One region of the Streptomyces sp. NPDC043812 genome, then DNA from elsewhere that is predicted to be linked to it. Evidence: predicted binding sites of a transcription regulator. Region 1 holds the regulator's gene; each other region holds the start of a gene.
What was found. Region 1 encodes HrcA, which represses chaperone genes, less so after heat shock. Its sites were predicted from a motif close to TTNGCACTCNGNNNNNCNGAGTGCNAA; they were not measured.
Positions count from the first base shown of each region.

Region 2: a site for HrcA is predicted at 1,659-1,685, ahead of groL (chaperonin GroEL). Genes of this name have one in related genera too.
Region 3: a site for HrcA is predicted at 1,854-1,880, ahead of groES (co-chaperone GroES). Genes of this name have one in related genera too.

Region 1 is NZ_JBWKCY010000003.1:93,331-97,456, reverse strand. It holds gene hemW (radical SAM family heme chaperone HemW) at 1-352, shown strand, start outside; gene AC067Z_RS05515 (DUF3097 domain-containing protein) at 403-1,209, opposite strand; gene AC067Z_RS05510 (MBL fold metallo-hydrolase) at 1,236-1,958, opposite strand; gene hrcA (heat-inducible transcriptional repressor HrcA) at 2,127-3,143, shown strand; gene dnaJ (molecular chaperone DnaJ) at 3,144-4,126, shown strand, end outside.
Region 2 is NZ_JBWKCY010000002.1:29,388-33,513, reverse strand. It holds gene groL (chaperonin GroEL) at 1-1,535, opposite strand, end outside; gene AC067Z_RS02815 (cold-shock protein) at 1,828-2,031, opposite strand; gene AC067Z_RS02810 (MoaD/ThiS family protein) at 2,441-2,719, opposite strand; gene thrC (threonine synthase) at 2,749-4,047, opposite strand; SAM riboswitch class I at 4,065-4,126, opposite strand, start outside.
Region 3 is NZ_JBWKCY010000006.1:58,182-62,307, reverse strand. It holds gene AC067Z_RS10995 (class I SAM-dependent methyltransferase) at 1-510, opposite strand, end outside; gene AC067Z_RS10990 (polysaccharide deacetylase family protein) at 601-1,545, shown strand; gene AC067Z_RS10985 (hypothetical protein) at 1,542-1,721, shown strand; gene groES (co-chaperone GroES) at 2,028-2,336, shown strand; gene groL (chaperonin GroEL) at 2,450-4,078, shown strand.

The DNA of each region.
Region 1 (4,126 bases):
CGCGGACTGGTGGGGCGCGGGCCCCGGCGCGCACAGCCACGTGGGCGGGGTGCGCTGGTGGAACGTGAAGCACCCCGGTGCGTATGCGGCGGCGCTCGCGGAGGGGCGTTCGCCGGGGGCGGGCCGTGAGCTGCTGTCGGCGGAGGACCGGCGCGTGGAGCGCATCCTCCTGGAGCTGCGGCTGCGGGAGGGCGTGCCGCTGACACTGCTGCGCGAGGCCGGGCTCGCGGCGGCGGGGCGGGCGCTCGCGGACGGGCTGCTGGAAGAGGGCCCGTACGAGGCCGGACACGCGGTCCTGACGCTGCGGGGGCGGCTGCTGGCGGACGCGGTCGTGCGGGACCTGGTGGACTGAGCGCGCGCTCCCCTCGCCTCCCCTTGGCCGGGGAGGGGAGCGGCCCCCGTTCAGACTCCCGGCGCCGTCACGAAGTCGATCAGTTCCTCCACCCGCCCCAGCAGCGACGGCTCCAGGTCCTTGTAGGACCGCACGTGCGACAGGATGTGCTGCCACGCCGCGCCCGTGTTGTCCGGCCAGCCCAGGGCCCGGCAGACGCCTTGCTTCCAGTCCTGGCCGCGCGGGACCGTCGGCCATGCGGGGATGCCGACCGACGACGGTTTCACCGCCTCCCACACGTCGATGTAGGGGTGACCCACCACCAGCACGTGCGGGTCCGTCACCGAGGACGCGATGCGGGACTCCTTCGAGCCGGGGACGAGATGGTCGACCAGGACACCGAGGCGCGCGTCCTGCGCGGGGGCGAAGTCCGCGACGACAGCGGGAAGATCGTCGATGCCCTCCAGGTACTCCACGACCACGCCCTCGATGCGCAGATCGTCGCCCCAGACCCGTTCGACCAGTTCCGCGTCGTGGCGGCCCTCCACGTAGATGCGGCCCGCGCGGGCGACGCGGGCGCGGGCGCCGGGGACCGCCAGTGAACCGGAGGCCGTACGGGAGGAGCGGGCCGGGCCGGACGGCGGGCGGACCAGGGTGACGACCTTGCCCTCCAGCAGGAACCCGCGCGGCTCCAGCGGGAACACCCGGTGCTTGCCGAACCGGTCCTCCAGCGTGACCGCCCCCGCCTCGCAGCGGATGACCGCCCCGCAGAAGCCGGTTGCGACCTCCTCCACCACCAGATCGGGCTCCGCCGGGATCTCCGGGACGGGGGCCGAGCGCTTCCAAGGAGGCGTCAAGTCAGGGCTGTAGCTGCGCATATCGGATGACCATACGGCGGGGTGTTCTACGACACGCCGAAGCGCGCCGCGAGTTCGTCCCGCTGTGCCCGCACGAACGCCGCGTCCACGACCGCCCCGTGCCCCGGCACGTACAGCGCGTCCTCGCCGCCGAGTGCCAGCAGCCGGTCGAGCGCCGCCGGCCAGCGCGGCCCCATCGCGTCCGGGCCCGCCTGTGGTTCGCCGGACTCCTCGACCAGATCGCCGCAGAACACGACCTCCCGCCCGCCCGGCACCAGCAGCGCCAGGTCGTGGCCCGTGTGGCCGGGCCCCACATTGGCCAGCAGCACCTGCCGGCCGCCGAGGTCGAGCGTCCACTCACCGCTCACCGGGTGGTGGGGCGGTACGAGCAGATCGGTGGCCTCCGCGGCGTCGATGGCCGCGACCCCGTGCCGGACGGCGTCGGAGCGGATCGCGTCCCGTTCGCGCCGCAGCAGCGTGTCCATGCCGACGGCTCCGTAGACCTCGACCCCCGAGAAGGCCGCCGTGCCCAGCACATGGTCGAAGTGGGGGTGGCTCAGTGCGATGTGTGTCACGTGGCGCCCGCCCAGCAGCGCCTGCGCCTGGGCGCGGACCTCGGCGCCCTCGCGGATCGTGGAGCCCGTGTCGTACAGCATGACGCGGTCGTCGCCCACCACCAGACCGACGGTCGCGTCCCAGGTGGGCATTCTGCGCCGGCCGACTCCGGCGGCGAGCTGTTCCCACCCGAAGTCTTCCCAACGGACGTCCATGCGACGACGCTATCCGCATCGACCAGCGCAAGTCTCGCGATAGCGTGGTCGGCCGCCCTTGCTAGGGGCCCACCCGGCAGCCGTACACTGGCCGGGGGAATGCTGGCACTCGGCCGTATCGAGTGCCAGGGGACACACACCGAGGACCGGCAGCTGGAGGTGCGCGCGATGCTCAGTGAACGCAGACTCGAGGTCCTGCGCGCCATCGTCCAGGACTACGTCGGCACCGAGGAGCCCGTCGGCTCCAAGGCGCTCACCGAGCGGCACCGGCTCGGCGTCTCCCCGGCGACCGTACGCAACGACATGGCCGTGCTGGAGGAAGAGGGCTTCATCGCCCAGCCCCACACGAGCGCGGGCCGCATCCCCACGGACAAGGGGTACCGGCTCTTCGTCGACAAGCTCGCCGGAGTCAAGCCGCTGTCGTCGCCCGAGCGCCGGGCCATCCAGAACTTCCTCGACGGGGCCGTCGACCTCGACGACGTCGTCGCCCGCACGGTTCGGCTGCTGGCGCAGCTGACCCGGCAGGTCGCCGTCGTGCAGTACCCCTCGCTGACCCGCTCGACGGTTCGGCACGTGGAACTGCTCTCGCTCGCGCCCGCCCGGCTGATGCTCGTGCTGATCACGGACACCGGACGGGTGGAGCAGCGGCTGGTGGACTGTCCGGCGCCGTTCGGCGAGACCTCGCTGGCCGATCTGCGGGCCCGGCTCAACAGCCGTGTCGTCGGCCGCCGTTTCGCGGACGTGCCGCAACTGGTGCAGGATCTGCCGGAGTCGTTCGAGACCGAGGACCGCGGCACGGTCTCCACGGTGCTCGCGACCCTGCTGGAGACCCTGGTCGAGGAGACCGAGGAACGGCTGATGATCGGCGGCACCGCCAATCTCACCCGCTTCGGACACGACTTCCCCCTGACGATCAGGCCGGTGCTGGAGGCGCTCGAGGAGCAGGTCGTGCTCCTCAAGCTGCTCGGCGAGGCCAAGGAATCGGGCATGACCGTGAGGATCGGGCATGAGAATGCCCACGAGGGACTGAACTCCACGTCCGTCGTCTCGGTCGGCTACGGTTCGGGCGGCGAAGCAGTCGCCAAACTCGGCGTGGTCGGACCGACCCGCATGGACTACCCCGGAACGATGGGAGCGGTACGCGCAGTGGCACGTTACGTCGGACAGATCCTGGCGGAGTCGTAAGTGGCCACGGACTACTACGCCGTACTTGGCGTACGCCGCGACGCATCGCAGGACGAGATCAAGAAGGCGTTCCGGCGCCTCGCGCGTGAGCTCCACCCGGACGTGAATCCGGACCCGAAGACGCAGGAGCGCTTCAAGGAGATCAACGCCGCGTACGAGGTCCTGTCGGACCCGCAGAAGAAGCAGGTCTACGACCTCGGCGGAGACCCGCTCTCGCAGGCCGGCGGCGGCGCCAGCGGCTTCGGGGCGGGCGGCTTCGGCAACTTCTCCGACATCATGGACGCGTTCTTCGGTACGGCGTCGCAGCGTGGCCCGCGCTCGCGGACCCGCCGCGGCCAGGACGCGATGATCCGGCTGGAGATCGAGCTCAACGAGGCGGCCTTCGGCACGACGAAGGACATCCAGGTCGACACCGCCGTGGTGTGCACGACCTGCTCCGGCGAGGGCGCGGCGCCCGGTACGTCCGCGCAGACCTGTGACATGTGCCGCGGCCGCGGTGAGGTCTCGCAGGTGACACGGTCGTTCCTCGGCCAGGTCATGACCTCGCGCCCCTGCCCGCAGTGCCAGGGCTTCGGCACGGTCGTGCCGACCCCGTGTCCGGAGTGCGCCGGCGACGGCCGCATCCGCTCGCGCCGCACGCTGACGGTGAAGATCCCCGCGGGTGTCGACAACGGCACGCGCATCCAGCTCGCCGGCGAGGGCGAGGTCGGCCCGGGCGGCGGCCCGGCGGGCGACCTGTACGTGGAGATCCACGAGATCGCGCACCCCGTCTTCCAGCGGCGCGGCGACGATCTGCACTGCACGGTGACGATCCCCATGACGGCGGCGGCTCTGGGCACGAAGTGTCCGCTGGAGACGCTCGACGGCGTGGAGGAGATCGACATCCGGCCCGGCACGCAGTCGGGCCAGTCGATCCCGTTGCACGGACGTGGCATCACGCATCTGCGTGGCGGCGGTCGGGGCGACCTGATCGTGCACGTCGA
Region 2 (4,126 bases), on a different contig from region 1:
AGGAACAGCGCCGCGATGGAGGCCGCGTTCTGCAGGGCAGAGCGGGTCACCTTCGCGGGGTCGATGATGCCCTCGGCGATCATGTCGACGTACTCGCCGGTCGCGGCGTTCAGACCGTGGCCGACGGCCAGGTTGCGCACCTTCTCGACGACGACGCCGCCCTCGAGACCACCGTTGACGGCGATCTGCTTCAGCGGGGCCTCGAGCGCGAGCTTCACGGCGTTGGCGCCGGTCGCCTCGTCACCCTGGAGCTCGAGCTTCTCGAAGACCGAGGAAGCCTGGAGCAGCGCCACGCCACCACCGGCGACGATGCCCTCCTCGACGGCCGCCTTCGCGTTGCGAACGGCGTCCTCGATGCGGTGCTTGCGCTCCTTGAGCTCGACCTCGGTCGCGGCACCGGCCTTGATGACGGCCACGCCGCCGGCCAGCTTCGCGAGGCGCTCCTGGAGCTTCTCGCGGTCGTAGTCCGAGTCGCTGTTCTCGATCTCGGCACGAATCTGGTTGACGCGACCGGCAACCTGGTCGCTCTCGCCGGAGCCGTCGACGATCGTGGTCTCGTCCTTGGTGATGACGACCTTGCGGGCGCGGCCCAGCAGGTCCAGGCCGGCGTTCTCGAGCTTGAGACCGACCTCCTCGGAGATGACCGTGCCGCCCGTGAGGATGGCGATGTCGTTCAGCATGGCCTTGCGACGGTCACCGAAGCCCGGGGCCTTGACGGCAACGGACTTGAAGGTGCCGCGGATCTTGTTCACGACGAGCGTGGACAGGGCCTCGCCCTCGACGTCCTCGGCGATGATCAGCAGCGGCTTGCCGGACTGCATGACCTTCTCCAGCAGCGGAAGGAGGTCCTTCACGTTGCCGACCTTGGAGTTGACGATCAGGATGTACGGGTCGTCGAGCGACGCCTCCATACGCTCCATGTCGGTGGCGAAGTACGCCGAGATGTAGCCCTTGTCGAAGCGCATACCCTCGGTGAGCTCCAGCTCCAGACCGAAGGTCTGGGACTCCTCGACGGTGATGACGCCTTCCTTGCCGACCTTGTCCATGGCCTCGGCGATGAGCTCGCCGATCTGGGTGTCGGCGGCGGAGATGGAGGCCGTCGAAGCGATCTGCTCCTTGGTCTCGACATCCTTCGCCTGCTCGAGCAGGGCGCCGGAGACGGCCTCGACGGCCTTCTCGATGCCGCGCTTGAGGGCCATCGGGTTGGCGCCGGCCGCCACGTTGCGCAGGCCCTCGCGGACGAGCGCCTGGGCGAGAACGGTCGCGGTGGTCGTACCGTCACCGGCGACGTCGTCCGTCTTCTTGGCGACTTCCTTGACCAGCTCGGCGCCGATCTTCTCGTACGGGTCCTCGAGCTCGATCTCCTTGGCGATGGACACACCATCGTTGGTGATCGTGGGGGCGCCCCACTTCTTCTCGAGGACGACGTTGCGACCCTTGGGGCCAAGGGTGACCTTGACGGCGTCGGCGAGCTGGTTCATCCCGCGCTCGAGACCGCGCCGTGCCTCCTCGTCGAACGCGATGATCTTGGCCATGTGAAGTGGTCCTCCCGGACTGGGGTGGATTTGCGACGGACTGCGTGGCGCCCGCGACGGACGGCCTGCCTGCCTGTGGTTCCTTGCCCCACCCGGCCTGCGGGCCTCGCCGACCCAGTCCTTCTGTCACTCTCACTGGGAGAGTGCTAACGCAATGATTAGCACTCGACCCCCCCGAGTGCAAGCGGCTTCGGAGATGCCACGCGCCCCCGCACGCACGAGGGGCCCGCATCCCGGTGACCGGGATGCGGGCCCCTCGGCGTGAGTGCGTCGGTGGCCGATCGCGCCTGGATCAGACGGCGAGCTTGACCATGTCCGCCTGCGGACCCTTCTGGCCCTGCGAGATCTCGAATTCGACTCGCTGACCTTCTTCAAGGGTGCGGTACCCGTCCATCTGGATCGCGCTGTAGTGGACGAAAACATCCGCACCACCGTCGACCGCGATGAAGCCGTACCCCTTCTCCGCGTTGAACCACTTGACGGTGCCCTGAGCCATGCCTAACTCCCCTATTACTGGCCCTTGCACAGGACCGCACTTCGCGGACCCGGGTCAGACCTCACCCCAGCAGGAGGGGTGTGCGCCGGAACGCGTCGACCGCGGCTGAATGTATCTGCCCAACTGCCCTCTGCAACAGGTCAATCGGACGAGAAATCTGGGCAGGACCGAACGACCGATTCATGCGAATTCATGGAATTCCTGGGCAAGTCGGGCCCGGCAAAGTGGAACTTCCGAGGCATTTCGATCGCACACTTTGACCGCATTCTTACGGCACGGAGGCACATTCCGGAGCGGTCGGCGGAGGGGGCTTCCCAGACTCTACCGCGCTCAACCCTACAGAATTGCCCCCTCCGCTTCTCTCGCGGAGGGGGCAATTTCAGTAACTCTGGGTAATGCGACGGGGAATTCAGCAACCGCCTGCCACGGCCGGAATGATCGAGACGCCCGCACCGTCCGGCGTCACCGTCTCGAGGCCCTGCTCGAAGCGGACGTCGTCGTCGTTCACGTACACGTTGACGAAGCGGCGCAGCTTGCCCTGGTCGTCCAGGACGCGAGCCGCGATGCCCGTGTGGTTCTTCTCCAGGTTGGCGATGACCTCGGCGAGGGTCGCGCCGTCGGCCGGGACCTCGGCCTTGCCGCCCGTGTACGTGCGGAGAATGGTGGGGATGCGGACGTTGACGCTCATGGGTGCAGCCTTTCTTCGGTCTCGGGTGGTCAGTGGGCCAGGCCGGCGTCGCGGAACGCGTCCAGGCTCGGGCGGATCGTCGCGGTCGGACCGGTGGTCGGGGCGACCGCGTCCAGCGTCTTGAGGCCGTCGCCGGTGTTCAGCACGACGGTCGTGAGCGCCGGGTCGAGCACGCCCGCCTCGATCAGCTTCCTGGTCACACCCACGGTCACGCCACCCGCCGTCTCGGCGAAGATGCCCTCGGTGCGGGCCAGCAGCTTGATCGCGTCGACGACCTGCTCGTCGTTGACGTCCTCGACCGCACCGCCCGTGCGGCGCGCGATGTCCAGCACGTACGGGCCGTCGGCCGGGTTGCCGATGGCGAGCGACTTGGCGATGGTGTTCGGCTTCTGGGGGCGCACGACGTCGTGACCGGCCTTGAAGGCGGTGGACACCGGCGAGCAGCCCTCGGCCTGGGCGCCGAAGATCTTGTACGGCTTGTCCTCGACGAGACCGAGCTTGATCAGCTCCTGCAGACCCTTGTCGATCTTGGTGAGCTGCGAGCCGGAGGCGATCGGAATCACGATCTGGTCGGGCAGCCGCCAGCCGAGCTGCTCGCAGATCTCGTACGCGAGGGTCTTGGAGCCCTCCCCGTAGTACGGGCGGAGGTTGACGTTGACGAAGCCCCAGCCCTCGCCCAGCGGGTCGCCGATGAGCTCGGAGCAGAAGCGGTTGACGTCGTCGTAGTTGCCCTCGATGCCGACCAGTTCGCCGCCGTAGACCGCGGCCATGACGACCTTGCCCTGCTCCAGGTCGTGCGGGATGAACACGCAGGAGCGGAAGCCGGCCCGCGCTGCGGCGGCGCCGACCGCACCGGCGAGGTTGCCGGTGGAGGAGCAGGACAGGGTGGTGAACCCGAAGGCGCGGGCGGCTTCGACGGCGATGGCGACGACGCGGTCCTTGAAGGAGTGCGTCGGGTTGCCGGAGTCGTCCTTGATGAACAGGCCGCCGGTGACGCCCAGTTCACGGGCGAGGTTGTCGGCCTTGACGAGCTTGGTGAAGCCGGGGTTGATGTTCGGCTTGTCGGCCACGTCGGCGGGGACGGGCAGCAGGGGGGCGTAGCGCCAGATGTTGTTCGGGCCGGCCTCGATCTGCTCCCGCAGCTTCTGAGGATCGCCGCTCGGCAGGTCGTACGCGACTTCGAGCGGCCCGAAACACTCGGCGCACGCGAAGATGGGGCCGAGGTCGAAGCGCTGTCCGCACTCGCGGCACGAGAGTGCGGCGGCGGGTCCGAGATCGACGGACGCGGTGGCGGGGGTGGTGGTGCTTGCGACAGTCTGCGCAGCCATGGTGGCGAGGCCCTTTCTCCTCATCTTCCTCGTGACGCATCTCGCCACGAGACGGAATTGGCACCTTCCCCACCGTGAC
Region 3 (4,126 bases), on a different contig from region 1:
CACCGCGTCGTAGGGCGCCGTGTCGATGTCGGTGACGTCCGCGCAGCGGACCTCGATCAGACCGGCCAGGCCGAGTGCTGCGGCGTTTGCGCGCGCGACTTCCGCCGTGAGCGGGTCGCGGTCGACCGCCAGGACCGCGATGCCCGCGCGGGCGAGCGCCAGCGCGTCGCCGCCGATGCCGCTGCACAGGTCGGCGACGCTGCGCACGCCGAGCGCGGCGAAACGGGCGGCGCGGTGCGCCGCGACGGAGCGGCGGGTGGACTGCTCGACGCCGTTCCCGGTGAAGAACATCCGGCCGGCGTCCTCGGCGCCGAACTTCGCCACCGCCCGCTGCCTCAGCCGCGCCTGCCCGAGCGCCGCCGATACGAGCTCCGCCGGATACTCGCGGCGCAGCCGGGTGGCGACCGCCAGTTCGTCGGACGGGTCGTAGTCGGCCAGTGAGGCCAGCAGGGCGCTGCCCTCCTCGGAGCGCAGTGCGGAGAAGGCGGCGAGCGGATCGAGGTCGTTCACCGGCCCATTGTGGGCCAGCCGGGGGATGGTCCGCGTGCGCAGGCGGTGTCGGCCGGGCGGGCGGGCCTTGCGCTGACAGGATGCGACGCCATGCAGCTAGTACGACAAAAGGGAAAAGTGAGGATGCGTCGGGTCCGTGTGGCCCTCGCCGCGCTTGTTGCCGCCGCCGTCGCGTCCGGCTGTGCCTCCGGGGGTGCGGAGCACTCCCGCCCGGACAGGCCGGCGTCGAAGTCACCGTCGGGCCGGGTCGCGAACCAGGGCCCGGAGGGCCGGCAGGCCGGCGCGCTGTCCGCGTACCTGGAGAAGGTCAGACGGGCCCAGGCGGTGCGTGCCAAGGCGGCCAGGAAGTGGGGGCTGAAGCAGACGCCGCTCGCCGCACCCCCGCCGCCCGCGGTCAAACCACGGATCACCACCCGCAAGGGTTTCGAGGTCAAGGGCGGCGACGAGCTGCCGCCCGTCTTCACCACCGTCCCCACGAAGGAGAAGATCGTCTTTCTGACGATCGACGACGGCGCGGAGAAGGACCCCGAGCTGCTGCGGATGATGTCCGAACTGCGGATCCCGTACAGCGCCTTCCTGAGCGACTACGTCATCGCCGACGACTACGACTACTTCGAGAAGATGCAGGACCGCGGGGTGGCGCTGCACAACCACACCCTCCACCACCCCTATCTGCCGGGCCTTTCGTACTCCCAGCAGAAGCGCGAGATCTGCGGGCAGCAGGACAGGCTGAAGAAGCGGTACGGCACACGGCCGGAACTGTTCCGCCCGCCGTACGGCAACTACAACCGGGACACCCTGCGGGTCGCGAAGTCCTGCGGGGTCAAGGCCGTGCCGCTGTGGGCGGCGGAGGCGTTCCCCGACCACATGGAGTGGCGCGAATGGGATCGCGACCTGCATCCCGGCGACATCATCCTCACGCATTTCCGCGGCAGGGATACCTGGAAGGGCACGATGGCGGACATGATCCGCCGGGTCATGAGGACCGTGACCGCGAAGGGCTACGCGGTGGCGAAGCTGGAGGACTACGTATGAGCCGGGTGCACCGGCTGCTCGCCGGCCTGTCTGCCGCCGGTGCGCTCCTCGCGGCGGCGGGGTGCACGCAGTCCGTGGACCCGATCGAACGACTGGGCCGCAAGGTGGCGCAGAAGGCCGCGCCGGCCGCTGCCGATCACGGCCACTCCCGGCCGCCCGCCCCCGGGAATCCGTGACACCGACGCCCGCCCCTGCGGCAGCCGCGTCCGCTGCCGCAGGGGCGGGGGTGAGGCCATGCGTTTGTCAGGAACGCGATGCGCTGTCCGGGCGTTGACCGGATCGAGACCGAACCGCCACGCGGCATCGGATTGGCACTCCGCTTGACCGAGTGCTAATCGCAGTCATAGTCTCGCTCCTGGCACTCCCCGAGGGAGAGTGCCAACACAGCGACGGGCAGGTCCGGCACCCGCGACGACGGATCCACCTGGTCGCCACCTCAGATCAGTTAACCCCGTGAGATCTCCGAAGGGGGAGGTCGGATCGTGACGACCACCAGCTCCAAGGTTGCCATCAAGCCGCTCGAGGACCGCATTGTGGTCCAGCCGCTCGACGCCGAGCAGACCACGGCCTCTGGCCTGGTCATTCCGGACACCGCCAAGGAGAAGCCCCAGGAGGGCGTCGTCCTGGCCGTGGGCCCGGGCCGCTTCGAGAACGGCGAGCGTCTTCCGCTCGACGTGAACGTCGGCGATGTCGTGCTTTACAGCAAGTACGGCGGCACCGAAGTGAAGTACAGCGGCGAGGAGTACCTCGTCCTCTCGGCTCGCGACGTGCTCGCGATCATCGAGAAGTAATTCACCGAAGCACATTGCTTTGTGAGCTGCGCCCCTGGTCACCCCGCTGATTGCCGGGCGGCGAGGGGCGCCGTTCATTTGAATACGAGTTCCGAGAGGGCTGAACCGCTCCCATGGCGAAGATCCTGAAGTTCGACGAGGACGCCCGTCGCGCCCTCGAGCGCGGCGTCAACAAGCTTGCCGACACGGTGAAGGTGACGATCGGCCCCCGCGGCCGCAACGTCGTCATCGACAAGAAGTTCGGCGCTCCCACCATCACCAACGACGGTGTCACCATCGCCCGTGAGGTCGAGGTCGACGACCCGTACGAGAACCTGGGCGTCCAGCTGGTGAAGGAGGTGGCGACCAAGACCAACGACATCGCGGGTGACGGTACGACCACCGCCACCGTGCTGGCCCAGGCGCTGGTCCGCGAGGGCCTGCGCAACGTCGCCGCCGGTGCCTCCCCGGCCGCCCTGAAGAAGGGCATCGACGCCGCGGTCAAGGCCGTGTCCGAGGAGCTCCTCGCGACCGCCCGTCCGATCGAGGACAAGACCGACATCGCCGCCGTGGCCGCGCTCTCCGCGCAGGACCAGCAGGTCGGTGAGCTCATCGCCGAGGCGATGGACAAGGTCGGCAAGGACGGTGTCATCACCGTCGAGGAGTCCAACACCTTCGGTCTGGAGCTGGACTTCACCGAGGGCATGGCCTTCGACAAGGGCTACCTGTCCCCGTACATGGTGACCGACCAGGAGCGTATGGAGGCCGTCCTCGACGACCCGTACATCCTGATCCACCAGGGCAAGATCGCCTCCATCCAGGACCTGCTCCCGCTGCTGGAGAAGGTCATCCAGGCGGGTGGCTCCAAGCCGCTGCTGATCATCGCCGAGGACGTCGAGGGCGAGGCCCTGTCGACCCTGGTCGTGAACAAGATCCGCGGCACCTTCAACGCGGTGGCCGTCAAGGCCCCCGGCTTCGGCGACCGCCGCAAGGCGATGCTCGGCGACATGGCCACCCTCACCGGTGCCACCGTCATCGCCGAGGAGGTCGGCCTCAAGCTCGACCAGGCCGGTCTGGACGTGCTGGGCACCGCCCGCCGCGTGACCGTCTCCAAGGACGACACCACCATCGTCGACGGTGGCGGCAACCACGAGGACATCGTCGGCCGCGTCAACCAGATCAAGGCCGAGATCGAGTCCACCGACTCCGACTGGGACCGCGAGAAGCTCCAGGAGCGCCTCGCGAAGCTGGCCGGCGGCGTGTGCGTGATCAAGGTCGGCGCCGCCACCGAGGTGGAGCTGAAGGAGAAGAAGCACCGTCTGGAGGACGCCATCTCCGCGACCCGCGCCGCGGTCGAGGAGGGCATCGTCTCCGGTGGTGGCTCCGCGCTCGTCCACGCCGTCAAGGTCCTCGAGGGCAACCTCGGCCTGACCGGCGACGAGGCCACGGGTGTGGCGGTCGTCCGCCGCGCCGCTGTCGAGCCGCTGCGCTGGATCGCGGAGAACGCCGGTCTCGAGGGCTACGTCATCACCTCCAAGGTGGCCGAGCTCGAGGCGGGCCAGGGCTTCAACGCCGCCACCGGCGAGTACGGCGACCTGGTCAAGGCCGGTGTCATCGACCCGGTCAAGGTCACGCGCTCCGCCCTGGAGAACGCCGCCTCCATCGCCTCCCTGCTGCTCACGACCGAGACCCTGGTCGTCGAGAAGCCGGCCGAGGACGAGGCCGAGGCGGGCCACGGCCACGGTCACGGCCACAGCCACTGACGCTTCGTCGTCTGCAGAAGGCCCCTGTCCCGCGCTCGGCGCGGGGCG